DNA from 2 places in the Nonomuraea sp. NPDC050663 genome. Region 1 is predicted to be linked to the other one. Evidence: riboswitches for the same ligand, from Rfam matches in the RefSeq annotation. Region 1 holds a riboswitch; the other holds the start of a gene.
The links. A riboswitch is a leader RNA that binds a small molecule or an ion and turns the genes downstream of it on or off. The one in region 1 is predicted to bind cyclic di-AMP.
Positions count from the first base shown of each region.

Region 2: it holds a riboswitch for cyclic di-AMP, as region 1 does, so the genes downstream of both, ACIBH1_RS13295 (coiled-coil domain-containing protein) here and ACIBH1_RS08080 (C40 family peptidase) in region 1, are expected to answer to the same signal.

Region 1 is NZ_JBITGL010000002.1:712,923-720,068, forward strand. It holds gene ACIBH1_RS08060 (phosphotransferase family protein) at 1-538, opposite strand, end outside; gene ACIBH1_RS08065 (NYN domain-containing protein) at 638-1,957, shown strand; gene ACIBH1_RS08070 (NlpC/P60 family protein) at 2,042-3,022, shown strand; gene ACIBH1_RS08075 (alpha-amylase family glycosyl hydrolase) at 3,122-4,630, shown strand; cyclic di-AMP (ydaO/yuaA leader) riboswitch at 4,876-5,021, shown strand; gene ACIBH1_RS08080 (C40 family peptidase) at 5,071-5,604, shown strand; gene ACIBH1_RS08085 (hypothetical protein) at 5,684-6,457, shown strand; gene ACIBH1_RS08090 (M48 family metallopeptidase) at 6,454-7,146, shown strand, end outside.
Region 2 is NZ_JBITGL010000004.1:15,761-22,906, forward strand. It holds gene ACIBH1_RS13265 (TrpB-like pyridoxal phosphate-dependent enzyme) at 1-213, shown strand, start outside; gene ACIBH1_RS13270 (FAD-dependent oxidoreductase) at 219-1,445, opposite strand; gene ACIBH1_RS13275 (TetR/AcrR family transcriptional regulator) at 1,511-2,095, shown strand; gene ACIBH1_RS13280 (50S ribosomal protein bL37) at 2,114-2,191, opposite strand; gene ACIBH1_RS13285 (DeoR/GlpR family DNA-binding transcription regulator) at 2,312-3,091, shown strand; gene galT (galactose-1-phosphate uridylyltransferase) at 3,088-4,134, shown strand; cyclic di-AMP (ydaO/yuaA leader) riboswitch at 4,202-4,340, shown strand; gene ACIBH1_RS13295 (coiled-coil domain-containing protein) at 4,344-5,291, shown strand; gene ACIBH1_RS13300 (class I SAM-dependent methyltransferase) at 5,374-6,027, shown strand; gene ACIBH1_RS13305 (MmcQ/YjbR family DNA-binding protein) at 6,029-6,397, opposite strand; gene ACIBH1_RS13310 (DinB family protein) at 6,409-6,909, shown strand; gene ACIBH1_RS13315 (M50 family metallopeptidase) at 6,911-7,146, opposite strand, start outside.

The DNA.
Region 1 (7,146 bases):
CCCGCGAGGCGTCGACGTGGGCGCGCAGCCCGGAGTCCGGGAACAGCCCCGGCGGCACCTGGGCCTGGTGCAGCCGCGCCAGCATCGCGACCGTGCGGTCCTGCAGGGCGCGCCGCTGCTCCGGCGCGGCTTCCAGGAGCCAGCCCTCGAAGGTGTACGGCATGACGTCCGGCGGCACCATGCCCTCCTCCCGCTCCATCACCAGGAACGGCGCCCCGAGGAAGCCGGGGTCCGGTTCGTACCACAGGGCCCTGGGGGCGGCGACCAGCTCTCCGGCCAGGCGCATCACCTCGAACTGCGTGCCCAGGTCGTAGCTGGGGAACACCGGGACGGCCTCCGCGGCCGGGGCCAGGCGGGCCACGCAGCGCTGTGCCGTACCGATGGTGAAGAAGAGCGTCTCGCTGGACATGCCGTTGGCCTCGGGCCGCTCCAGCTCGGAAACGGTCGCGGGGGCGCCCAGGCGGCCGCCGAGCCAGGCGGTCAGGCGGGTGCGCAGGTCGTCGAGATCCCTGGTGGAGGTGCGCAGCTGCTCCGGCATGGCACAGTCGTACACGCCAACCAAGCGCTTGTCTAGGTTCACCACTTGTTCGGCAGCCGTACCCTTGTGACAGAAAGACAACGTGATGGAGGCACCGGGATGAGCTCAGCCGGAGAGGGCCTGTCTCGTCCGCTTCCTGAGCAAGTTCGGCTCAACGTGGTGGACCTGGCGGCTCAGGTGCTCGGGTCGATGCCCTCTGCGCTCGTCCCGCCGCCCCTGCGCAACATCGCGAAGTTCGACCCGCGCAAGCGCGCCAAGCTGGGCAGCGCTCCCATCGCCGCGCAGCTCGAGAACGACAAGGAGTTCCGCGAGGCGGTCGCGGAGGCGGTCGAGAAGGGCTGGCCCGAGCTGGCCGCCAGCCTCGCCGAGGGCACCGTGCCGCCCGCCGCCGACCCGGTCGTGGTCGCCGCTGCCGCCTACCTCATGCGCCCGCCCGGCTGGCCCGACATGGTCGAGGCCGCCCGCGCCGACCTGGAGCAGGTGGCCGCCGCCGCCGAGGGCAGCGCGCAGGAGCAGACCGTCACGCGCCTGCGCGAGCAGCTGGCGGCGCAGAAGGCCGCCTCCAAGGAGGAGATCGAGCGGGTGCGCGAGCAGCTCAAGGCCGCCCGCGCCGAGAACGCCGACCTGCGGCGCAAGCTCCACGACGCGCGCGGGCGCGCCAAGGCGGCCGACCACCGCGCCGCCGAGCTCGACCACGAGGCGCACGCCGCCCTGGAGTCGAAGGCGGCCGCCTCCGGCGCGCTGGAGGCCGAGGTGCGCCGTCTCAAGGAGCGCCTGGCCGACGTCGAGAGGCAGCTGGAGGCCTCGCGCCGGGCCGCGCGCGAGGGCCGCAGCATCGAGGACGCCCGCATCCGCGTGCTGCTCGACGCGCTGCAGGACGCCTCGGCCGGCCTGCGCAGGGAGCTGGCGCTGCCCACGACCATCCACCGGCCCGCCGACTCCGTGGTCGGCGCGAGCGCCGAGGGCGGTGGCGTGCGCGTGCCCGCGCGTGCCCTGGCCGACGACGACCCGCAGCTGCTCGACCAGATCCTCGCCCTGCCCCAGGTGCACCTGATCATCGACGGCTACAACGTCACCAAGACCGGCTACGGCACCCTCACCCTGGCCGACCAGCGGGCCCGCCTGATGACGGCGCTGGCCGGCCTGGTCGCGCAGACGCGCATCGAGGTCACCGTGGTCTTCGACGGCGCCGAGCTCAACTCGCACGTCGCGGTCAACGCGCCGCGCGGCGTCCGGGTGATCTTCAGCCCGCCCGGCCAGATCGCCGACGACATGATCCGCCAGCTCGTGCGGGCCGAACCGGCCGGCCGGGCCGTGGCCGTGGTCTCCTCCGACCGCGAGGTGGCCGATTCGGTGCGGAAAATGTCAGCCAGACCCGTTTCGTCGGCATTGCTGCTGCGCAGGCTCGGACGGGCTTAGGTTACAAATCGGGCGAAGGTGGGTTTTCCCATCCGCCACTTCTGTACTATTTCGCCCCAGGCGTGATCACTGGGAGGCGAAGCTGTGAGGTTGGGCCGGGTGCCGCTGGCCGCCGCGTTGGCGGCGGGGGTGTTGCTGATGCATCCCGGTGGGGCCATGGCCGATCCCAGACCCACGATCAAACAGGCCAAGGCCCGCCTGGAGAAGCTGAACGACAAGGCCGACAAGGTCGTGGACCGCTACAACAAGGCCGCTGAGGAGTACCGTACGGCCCGCGGCCGCTACACCAAGCTCAACGGCACCTACAAGGAGAAGCTGGCCACCGTCGCCGGGCTGCGCGGCCAGGTCACCCAGATGGCCGCCGACACCTACCGGATGGGCACCACGGTCGTCTCCTGGCCCGCCATGATGGGCGGCGACGACCCCACGCTCCTGCTCAACGGCATGGCCTTGTCCAGCCAGATCACCGGCGAGCGCGCCCAGCGCCTGCAGCAGTTCGACGCGGAGAACCGCGGGCTCAAGGCCAAGCGTGACGCGGCCCAGGCCGCCCTCGCCGAGGCCGACAAGCACCGTGACAGCACCGCCGCCGAGCGCGCCGAGGTGCTCAAGCTCATCAAGCAGCAGAAGGCCCTGCTCGTGCGGCTCGGCGCCTACCGGGTCGGCGACCCCAACAGCGCCGGCATCAAGTACACCGGCCCCGCCACCGGCAACGCCGCCGCCGCCCTGTCCTTCGCCTACGCCCAGGTCGGCAAGCCCTACCAGTTCGGCGGCACCGGCCCGGGCGGCTACGACTGCTCGGGGCTCACCCAGGCCTCCTGGCGCCAGGGCGGCGTCGACCTGCCCCGCACCACCTGGGACCAGTGGAACTGGGGCAAGACCAACAACCGCATGGTCGACCTGAACTCCCTGCAGCCCGGCGACCTCATCTTCAGCGAGGGACTCGGCCACGTCAGCCTCTACGCGGGCGACGGGAAGATCGTCCACGCGCCGCAGACCGGTGACGTGGTCAAGGTCGTGTCCCTGTCCGACTACGGCAGACCGCTCGTCGGAGCCGTACGGCCGTAGCGGGCCCGCACGATCGACATCCCCTCGGCCGACCGGTTACAGCGGGCCTCGTCGGGGGATGCTGGCGGGATATGTCCCCCTTTGATCGCGAGGCCACCCATGACCGACTGGCTGCGTGACGCAGTGCTGTACCAGATCTACCCCCAGAGCTTCGCCGACGGCAACGGCGATGGCATCGGCGACCTGGCGGGCCTGGAATCCCGCCTGGAGTACCTCGCCTGGCTCGGCGTCGACGCCGTCTGGCTCAACCCCTGCTTCGACTCCCCGATGGGCGACGCGGGCTACGACGTGCGCGACTACCGCATCGTCGACCGCAGGTACGGCACGCAGGACGACATGGTCAGGCTCGTCGAGTCCGCCAGGAGCAAGGGCATCCGCGTCCTGCTCGACCTCGTCGCCGGGCACACCTCCGACCAGCACGCGTGGTTCCGCGCCGCCGCGGACGACCCCACGGACGACCGCTACATCTGGTCGGAGAGCCAGGTCGCCGGATTCGTGCCCTCGCCCGGCAGCCGTCCCGGCTCCTACCTGCCCAACTTCTTCTCCTTCCAGCCCGCGCTGAACTTCGGCTACGCCCGCACCGACCCCGCCGAGCCCTGGCGGCAGCCGGTCGACGCCGAGGGCCCCAGGCGCAACCGGCAGGAACTGCGCGACATCATGACCCACTGGATCGACCTCGGCGTGTCGGGCTTCCGGGTGGACATGGCCGCCTCGCTGGTCAAGGACGACCCCGACCGCGTCGAGACCGCCAAGCTCTGGCGCGAGCTGCGGGGCTGGATCGACCGGCGGCACCCGGAGGCGGTCCTGCTCAGCGAGTGGAGCGACCCCAAGGTCGCCGTGCCCGGCGGCTTCCACGCCGACTTCTTCCTGCACTTCTCCGGCATGGCCTTCCGCTCGCTCTGGGACAACGGCGCCGTCAAGACCCGCTGGGCGAAGGTCGAGTCGTGCTTCTTCGACGCGGCCGGTCTCGGCTCGCCCGAGGACTTCCTGGCGGAGTGGCGCGAGGCCGTCGAGGTCATCGGGGGCAGCGGGCACATCTCGCTGCCGACCTCCAACCACGACTGGCCGCGCCTGGCCAGCGGCGCCCGCACGGCGGAGCAGCTGCGCGCCGCCTACACCTTCCTGCTGACCTGGCCGACGCTGCCGGCGATCTACTACGGCGACGAGATCGGCATGCGCTACGTGCCCGGCCTGCCGGACCTCGAGGGCAGCCAGATCACCCCCGACTACAACCGGGCGGGCTCGCGCACCCCGATGCAGTGGGACAAGGCCGACCCGGCCGTCACCTACCTGCCCGCCGACCCCTCGCCCGACCGCCCCAACGTGGCCGACCAGCGCGCCGACCCGGGCTCGCTGCTGCACACCGTGCGCGACCTGATCGCCCTGCGACGCGCCAACCCGGAGCTGGGCACCTCGGGAGAGGTCGAGGTGCTGCACGCCGGATACCCGCTCGTCTACCGCCGGGGCAGGTTCCTGATCGCCGTCAATCCGGGGGCCGCTCCCGCCGCCGCGCCGATCGATCCGCCTCAGGGGCGGCTGATCTTCGGATCGGGCGCGGAGGGGGCGCGGCTCGACGGCTTCGGCTACGCGATCTACGAACTGGTGTGACATATGTGACAGGAGTGACTTGACCGTCGCTGTGAGGAGGCGACTGTGACGAGGCTCACATCTTGGTAACGTTCCACGGATTTATCAGGAGTTGACGCCCTGACTGTTAGGCGTCGAAATTCTGACTCTTTACGTTCGCTTTGCCCTGCCCTCACGACCCGAGTACCTTCTGGCCTCGCGGCGCTCAAGCCATGTCGTCGCATTTCACGCATCGGCCGCCCCAATGCCGCCGATCTGGACAGATAGAGATCCGCTTGCCGAATCCGCGCAGCCAGGAGGCGCGGAACCGGGGACCCAAGGTACTGGGGTGAGTCGGCGCGTCACCGTGCCGTAGGGCGACTTCCACGCCCGAATCCGTCAGCTAACCCGGTAGGCGTTCGTGGAAGTCCCAAGGAGACACACTGTCTACCCGTCGAATCCCCCGTCTGTCGTGCCTTGCCATGGGTGGAGTCGTCCTGACCACAGGACTGGCCGTCACCCACACCGCTCCCGCCGCCGCCTCCACGCGGCCGGTTCAGGTGCAGGCAGTGCCGGCAGGCACCCAGGCCGTCACCACCGCCAAGACCGCCAAGGTCACGATGAGCGCGCGTGCGGCCAGGGCCGCCAGGCAGAAGGTGAGGGCCTCCAAGGCCGTCGCCACCGCCAAGGCCCAGCTGGGTGACCCGTACCGCTACGGCGGCACCGGTCCCGGCTCGTTCGATTGCTCCGGCCTCGTCCAGTTCTCCTGGAGGAAGGCCGGGGTGAAGATCCCCCGCGTGACGCACAGCCAGTACGCGCGCATCCGCACGAAGGTGTCGTGGCGCAACCTGCGCCCCGGCGACCTGATGTTCTTCAGCGGTCGCGGGCACGTGGGCATGTATGTCGGCAACGGCAGGATGATCCACTCGCCCAGCACGGGCAAGACCGTGCGCATCGAGAAGGTGGACGGCTGGCGTAAGCGGTCGTTCGCGGGCGCGGTGCGTCCGGGCGGCTGACCCCGCGCACGAAGGCCCCGGCCCTACCCAGGCCGGGGCCTTCGCGCTGTCCGGCCGCCGCCCGGATACCCTTGCGAGGGTGTCCGTCCAGGTGAGCCGCAGAGCAGCAGCGCTCGCGCTCCTCACCGTGACCGCGACGGCCGCGGCGCCCACGGGTCTGTCCCTCTACTTCCCCGACGCCGTCTTCGCCAGGGGCGAGCGCTCCACCGTGATCGGCCGGAGCGTGCCGTACGGCATGCTCGGCGATCTGGCCCGCAGGGCCGACCGGGCGGCGGTCAGGGTCGGAGCGGTTCTCGGGACGCCGGTGCGCCCCCTGATCGTCGTCCCCGCCTCCGACGCCGGGGCCGCGGCGCTGGCCCGCACCGGCGCCGTCGACGGGCTCGCCGCGCTGGCCGACCGGGGCAGGGTCATCGTCGTCCCCTCCACCTTCGCCACGCTCTCCCCGACGGGCCGCGACGTGGTGCTGGCCCACGAGCTCACCCACGTGGCCGCGGGCACCGGCCGGGCGCCGCTGTGGCTGCGGGAAGGCCTGGCCGACTACGTCGCCTACCGCGACGCGGGGCTGCCCGTGCCCGTCGCCGCCGCCGAGCTGGCGGCGGAGGTGCGCGCGGGGCACGTGCCGCACAGGCTGCCCGGCCCGGAGGCGTTCGCCCCCGGCGGGACCCGGCTGGCGCAGGCCTACCAGGAGTCGTGGCTCGCCTGCCGCATGATCGCGGCCGAGTTCGGCGAGGAACGGCTGGTGAGGCTCTACCGTGATGCCCTGGAGGGTGACGCGGATTTGTCGCCCTTCGGCGACTTCACCACCCGATGGCGCGCTTATCTGCGCGAGCAGCTCGAAGGGGGAGCGGGATGAGCGAGCGGCAGGACGCCGGGCCCGAGGCGGGCGAGGCGGCGCCAGACGGCACCGGCCTGTCCGGCGCGGGCAACACGCGGCCAGGGCTGCGGAGGGAGGCGGGCATCGCGCTGGCCGTGCTGGGCGCGGCGATCGTGGCGGTCGTCGGCTTCACCACGCCCTGGCAGCTCCTGCCGCTGACCGTGCAGCCCGACCCCGCCCGCGACTTCACCGCCGCCGAGATCGCCCGCTCCCAGGCCTTCGACGCGGCCGTCAGCACGCCCTCCTACCTCTCCCTGGGCCTGACGATCCTGTTCGCCGGGATCCTCGTCGCCACGCCCTTCGGCCGCGGGGCCCTGGCCCGCCTGAAGGGCCCCTGGTGGCTCCAGGTGCTGCTGGCCGTCCTGGTGCTCACCGCGATCGTCGAGGTCCTGCGCTGGCCCCTGGGCATGTGGTACGAAGTCCAGCTGCGCGACTTCGGCCTGTCCACGCAGAACTGGGCCTCCTGGAGCGCCGACCGGCTGAAGAACATCGCGGTGCGCGTCGTGATGCTCGGCATCATGATCGTCGTCCTGGTGGCTCTGGCCAGACGCCTGAAGCGGTGGTGGATTCCGGCCGCCGCCGGGGCGTTCGCCTTCACGCTGCTCGCCTCCTTCGTCTACCCGCTGGTCTTCGAGCCGCTCTTCAACGACTTCCGCTCGATGCCGCCG
Region 2 (7,146 bases), on a different contig from region 1:
CCCGAGCCCACCCACGCGCTCGCCGAGACCATCGCCGAGGCGCTGCGCTGCAAGGAGACCGGCGAGCCCAAGGTCATCCTCACCGCCTTGTGCGGTCATGGGCACTTCGACATGGCCGCCTACGACCGTTACCTGTCGGGCGAGATGCGCGACTTCGCGCTGCCCCAGGAGCGGATCGACGAGGCGCTCAGCACCCTGCCGGTAACCCGTTAGCGGGCTCAGGCGAACGCCTTCTCCTTGAGTCCGGGCAGGCGTGCCGCGGTCCGCAGGAAGGCCTTGAAGCCCATCCTGGCCAGGCGGTTCTCCGAGACGAACGACTGGGCGGCCTTCAGCGAGTCGCGTACGGCCGCGAAGCCGTACTGGCGCATCTCCTGCTCGTAGCGGCCGATCGCCTCGACCGTGCCGTCGCCGAGCGCGGCGCACAGCAGCGCGGCGTCGCGCAGCGCGACGTTGGCGCCGATGCCGCGCATCGGCGTCATGCTGTGGATCGCGTCGCCGAGCAGGGTGATCGTGCTGGGCTCCCAGGCCTCGACCGGGACGGAGGTGCGGATCGGCAGCAGGCTCACGGTGTCGGGGTCGCTCAGCTCGACCAGGCGGCGCAGGTCGGGGTGCCAGGTCGCGACGAGCGCCGAGACCGTGGCGCGCAGCTCCTGGCCCGACATCCGGGCGAGCCCGCCGGGGAAGCGTTCCACCGAGGCCCCGACCGCCCACAGGATGTAGCTGGCGTTGTTGTCCATGAGCGCGCCCGCCTGCTCGGTGCGCCCGATCTCGCCCACCGCCCGCGCGACGTCGTGGGGGGCGCAGAACATGCCGAAGCCGGGCGGCGGCAGGATCATGTTGGGCCCGTCGGCCAGGCGCGGGGCGATGAGCGCGCGGGTGCGCGGGGTCAGCGGGAACTTGCCCGCCACGGTCGTGATCCCGGTGTCGATGCGCTCGGCGTGCGGGAGGTACTGCCGCCGGACCCGCGAGGTGCCGCCGTCGGCGCCGACCACGATGTCGGCCACGCAGGTGCTGCCGTCGGCGAAGTGCAGCGTCGTGGTGCCGTCGGGGTTGCGCTCGTAGCGCTCGTACATCTTGCCGAAGTGCACGATCTCCTCCAGGCCCGACAGGAGGACCTGCCGGAGCGTGATGCGACTGACGGAGTAGTGCTCGGCGTCGGGGGGCGTCTCGACGACCAGCAACTCGCCGAGTCGCTCGGTGAGGAATCCGAAGTCCTGCCCGCCCTGGCCGGTCGTGGCCAGGAACGTCCGCCACAGCGGCTCGGGCAGGCACTCGCGCAGCGCCCGCGCGCCCTGCGGGTCGATGTGCACCCGGTAGCCCTGGAGCCGGTCGGACGGTGTGCGGTCCCGCTCGAAGACCGCGACGTCGACGCCCTTGCCGTGCAGCCCCTGCGCCAGGCAGAGCCCGCCGATTCCGCCGCCGATCACGGCGATGTGAGTTCTCATGCCACCGACTATCATCCATTCGGATAATTCTGTCAACCATCCGGATGGTTGATAAGCTGCGGCGCATGAGAAGAGCGCCCCAGGACAAGCAGCGCGACGCCGAGCGCACCAAGGCCCGCATCCTCGAAGCCGCCGTCGAGGAGTTCGGAGCCAAGGGCTACGCCGGGGCACGGGTCAGCGAGATCGCCGCCCGCGCGGGCATCAACAAGCAGCTGATCTCCTACTACTTCGGCGGCAAGGAGGGCCTCTACCAGCACGTCGTGGCCCAGTGGCGTGGGCACGAGAGCGCCTTCGCCGAGCCGGACCAGGACCTCGGCACGCTCATCGCCTCCTACGTGCGGGCCAACGCGGCCAACCCCGACTTCGGCCGCCTGATGGTCTGGGAGGGCCTGGGAGAGGCGCCGCCCGACCCGGCGTTCGTCGAGGAGATGCGGCGCAACGTGGCCGAGCTGCGGCAGCGGCAGGAGGCGGGCGAGCTGCCGGGCGACGTGGATCCGGGTGCGGCGATGATCGCGATGTTCGCCATGTCGGCGGCGGGGGTCGTCTTCCCCCAGCTCGCGCAGGCGGTCACCGGAATGGGGCGCGAGGAGTTCGGCGAGTTCTACGCCGAGCAGATGGCGCGGCTCGTGGGTGCCTGGCGCACCCCCTGACACCCGCGAGCCGTACGGCTAGCGCGAGGCTGGGCGCTTGCCGTGGTTCGCCTTCTTCTTCTTGCGTGCCCTGCTCTTGCGTGCTCGCTTGGCCATGGCACCTCCAGGAGGATGTGGTGTAGGTCACAACGTCTCGCGGGATCCCGGCCCGGTCAACCGCTCACACTTCAACACAGGCGTGTCATAATTTGGTGGAATGTGTTGGAAGGAGGCCCGATGCTCGCACAGCAGCGCCAGCAGACGATCCTGGAGCGGGTCCGGCGGCACGGCGCGGTCAGGGTCTCCGAGCTGGTTCGCGACCTGGGCGTCTCCGACATGACCATCCGCCGCGACCTGGAGGTGCTCGCCGAACGCGGGCTCCTGGAGAAGGTCCACGGCGGAGCCACGATCAGCGGCCCGGGCTCCACCGAGGAGCCGGGCTTCGCCGCCAAGACCAGCCGCCAGCAGGCCGAGAAGGAGGCGATCGCCCGCCGCGCGGCCCAGCTCGTCCGCCCCGGCACCGCGATCGCCCTGTCGGCGGGCACCACCATCTGGGCGCTGGCCCACCACCTGGTCGACGTGCCGGAGCTCACCGTGATCACGAACTCGATCCCCGTGGCCGAGGTCTTCCACCGCAACCAGCGCGACGACCGCACGGTGGTGCTGACCGGCGGCGTGCGCACGCCCTCCGACGCGCTCGTCGGCCCCGTGGCCGTGGCCGCGATCAGCAGCCTGCACGTCGACACGGTCTTCCTGGGCGTGCACGGCATGAGCCTGCGCGCCGGATTCACCACCCCCAACCTGCTGGAGGCCGAGACCGACCGGGCACTGGTGGCGTGCGCCGCCCGCCTGGTGGTGCCCGCCGACCACACCAAGTGGCAGACGGTCGGCATCAGCACGATCGCCGAGCTGTCTCGCGCCGACGTCGTCATCACCGACGCCGGCCTGGACGAACAGGCGCGCATGGAACTGGCGGAGCGCGCCGGGGAACTACTGATCGCGGAGGACACGAAGTGAAGCGCACCATCACGCACCTGGCCGACGGCAGGGAGCTGATCTACTTCGACCGTCGCGACGACGCCGACAGAAGCGCCGTGGACCACCGTCCGCTCGACCCGCGGCCTCTCGCCTCGGAGCTGCGCTTCGACCCGCTGACCGAGGAATGGGTGGCCATCGCGAGCCACCGGCAGACCCGCACGTTCCTGCCTCCCGCCGACGAGTGCCCCCTGTGCCCGTCGACCGAGGGCCGCGCGTCGGAGATCCCCGCCTCCGACTACGACGTCGTCGTGTTCGAGAACCGCTTCCCGTCGTTCTCCACCAATCTGGGCACTTATCCCGAGGGCTCCAGGGCCGGCGTGGGCCGCTGCGAGGTCGTCTGCTTCACCTCCGACCACGACTCCAGCTTCTCCCAGCTCTCCGACGAGCAGGTGGGGCTGGTCATGGAGGCCTGGGCCGACCGTACGGCGGAGCTGTCCGGCATCGAGGGCGTGGAGCAGGTCTTCTGCTTCGAGAACCGGGGCGAGGAGATCGGCATCACGCTCCCCCACCCCCACGGGCAGATCTACGGCTACCCGTACGTGACCCCGCGCACCCGGCGCCACCTGGCGGCGGCCGCCAAGACCCCCACGCTCTTCGCCGACGTCCTGCGCGCCGAGCGTGCAGGACCGCGGGTCGTGGCGGCCAACGAGCTGTGGACGGCGTTCGTGCCGCACGCCGCGCGCTGGCCGTTCGAGGTGCACATCTACCCGCACCGCCAGGTGCCCGACCTGCCCGCGCTCACGCAGGAGGAGCGTGCCGCCTTCGCGCCGCTCTACACCAGCGTGCTGCGCGCCTTCGACGGGCTCTTCGACGTGCGCATGCCGTACATCTCCGCCTGGCACCAGGCGCCGGTCCGTCAGGGCCGTGACCTGGCCTATCTTCATCTGGAGCTGTTCAGCATCCGGCGCGCGCCCGGCAAGCTGAAGTACCTGGCCGGATCGGAGTCGGCGATGGGCGCCTTCGTCAACGACGTGCCCCCGGAGATGGCCGCCGATCTTCTGAGGTCTCAGGTAGATCTCTAAGCGGTCTCGGCTTGGAGTCGCGTTACCTCCGTTTTACCGTTAGTATCCCTCTCGCACCGGCTGTCACAGCCGTCGCACGCCTAATCCCGGGCGCGTCGCCCGGGAACCGGGGACCCATCGCACCTGGGGTGAATCCACTTCGGTGGTAGGGCAGCTCTCCGCGCCCGAACCCGTCAGCTAACCCGGTCGGCAGGAGGAGAGGAAGGCTCTTGGCGGCCAAGTCCGCAATGCTGACCGCGGTGGTTTGCACCGCGGTGGCGCTCACCGTCGGCGGCTCCCCCGCCGCGGCCGATCCCAAGCCGAGCGAGTCCAAGCTCCGGGCCGAGCTGACGAGCCTCGACAAGAAGATCGACAAGCTCCTCGAGGCCTACAACGCCAAGCGGGTCTCCCTGGCCAAGGCGCAGAAGGACGAGAAGGCCGCCAGAGACCGGCTCGTCCAGGCCGAGGCCCAGCTCGCCGACGCGCACAAGCTCATCAGCCAGATCGCCCAGCTCCACTACCAGGGCAACCCCGGCGTGACCCCCTTCCTCACCCCCGACTCCAGCGCCGGCGCCGCCGTGCTCAACGAGATCACCGAGGAGCAGAAGGCCGCCATCGCCGGCGTCAAGGCCGGCCGCGACGCCAAGCAGCAGGCCGCCGAGCAGGCGACCGCCCTTGCCGCGCAGATCAAGACCGAGACCTCCGAGCTGGCGAGCCAGCGCAAGGAGGCCGAGAAGCTGATCGGCGAGATCAAGGACAAGCTCGAAGACCTCGTGCCGTACGGCACCGGCCGCCGCTCCGACGGCAGCTTCGCCCCCGAACTGCCGAGCGGCTCCGACAACATCACCCCGCGCACCCGCCTGATGCGCGCGGAGGTCCAGAAGAACTTCGCCCTGCAGTTCTCCGTCGGCTGCTACCGCGTCGACAACAGCGGCGAACACCCGCTCGGCAGGGCGTGCGACTTCATGATGAGCTCCGGCGGCGCCATGCCGAGCGCGGCGGGCAACACGCTCGGCGACCAGGTGGCCGCCTGGGCCGTGAAGAACATGGACAAGCTCGGCGTGAAATACGTGATCTGGAAGCAGCGGATCAACCAGGGCAGCGGGTGGCGTGCCATGTCCGACCGGGGCGGCATCACCGCCAACCACTACGACCACGTGCACATCTCGATGCTCTGAACAGCCGTGCCCCACCCAGGTATCTGGCGCGGACGCCTGGGTGGGGTGCTCCTTGTCCCGTTCCGTGGGTGAAGCTGGTCCCATGAAGGCTCGTTATGACGGCTTGGCCGACTGGTACGACACCTGGAACTCCTCCTTCTACCGCATGAACTACGCGCCGCTCGCCGAGATCCTGGGCCCGGGAGAAGGGCTCTGCCTCGACCTGGGATGCGGCACGGGGCAGTACTTCGAGGTCATCCGCGACACCGAACGCATCCCGCTCGGCCTCGACCGGTCGGCCGACCAGTTGCGCCTGGCCAGGACCAGGACCGGGGGCCCGCTGCTCCAGGCCGACGCGGGGCGCCTGCCGCTGCGCGATTCGAGCCTGCCCGCCGTGGTGTCGTTGTGGACCTCCACCGACCTGCCCGACTTCCCCGCCATGCTGCGCGAGGCCGCCAGGGTGCTCAGCCCCGGTGGGGTCTTCGTCTTCTACGGCGTGCATCCCTGCTTCAACGGGCCGCACGTGCAGGTGATGGAGGACGGGGTGGTCGTCCACCACACCTACCGGCAGCGGGGCTGGCACGAGCGAGCTCCGTGGTGGAACGCCCAGGGTGTGCGCGACCGCGTCGGGATGAACCACCTGCCGCTGTCGGACTTCCTCAACGCCTTCATCGCCTCGGGACTGACGATCGAGAGCGTCCACGAGCCGCGCGAGCACGCCGTGCCCAACATCCTGGCCGTGCGCGCCCGCGCCTGACTCACGCCTCCGGGCGGTCGGCGTTCATCCTCGCCACGAGCGTCTTGGGCGCCACGCAGCGGTAGGCGTCGGCGACGATCTCGCCGACCTCCTTCCAGTCGACCTCCACATCGAGGTAGACGCCCAGCCAGCCGCGGTGCCCGACGTACGGCGGGCGGAAGTAGTGCTCGGGATCCTCGGCGATCAGTTCCTCCTGCACTCCCGGCGGTGCCGCGCACCAGAAGGCCAGCCGGTCGTCGTGGTGGTGGTCGGCGTACATGACGAACGTCTTCTTGCCGCGCACGAACCAGGTCGGCTCGCCGTGGCTGACGCGTTCCGTGGCCTCCGGCATCGCCATGCACCGGCGGCGGAGCTCCTCCAGCGGGTCCATAATCAAACGCTATGACACGCGCTGAGACCCCACACATCGCTCCCGAGTACGAGACGCTGAAGGCCTTCCTCGACCACCAGCGCGACACGCTGGCCTGGAAGTGCGAAGGGCTCGGCGACGAGGAACTGCGGCAGCAGAACATCGAGCCGTCGCCGCTGTCGCTCATGGGGCTCCTGCGCCACATGGCCGACGTGGAGCGCGGCTGGTTCCGCCGCGTGATCGCCGGCGAGAACGCGCCGCCCCACTTCTGGCACGCCGACGGGAGCGAGACCGACTTCACGAAGGCCGCCGACGACACTCGCGAGTCGGCCTTCGCCCTGTGGCGGGAGGAGGTCGCCGCCTCCCGCGCCATCGGCGAGAAGGTCACGCTCGACGACGTGGTCGTCCACCCGCGTTCGGGAGGGGAGTACTCCGTGCGGTGGATCTACGTGCACATGATCGAGGAGTACGCCCGCCACAACGGCCACGCCGACCTGCTGCGCGAGCGGATCGACGGGGCCACGGGCGAGTAGGTCAGCCGGTCAGCTTCACCGGGTTGACCAGGTCGGCGTAGACGAGCAGGCCGGCCATGAACATGAAGACGAAGGCCAGGGCGTAGGTCAGCGGGAGCACCTTGGCCACGTCGACGGGAGCGGGCTCGGGGCGCCGGGCGATCCGGGCGAAGCCGCGCTTGAGCCCCTCCCACAGGCCGCCCGCGATGTGGCCGCCGTCGAGCGGCAGCAGCGGGATCAGGTTGAACAGGCCCACGG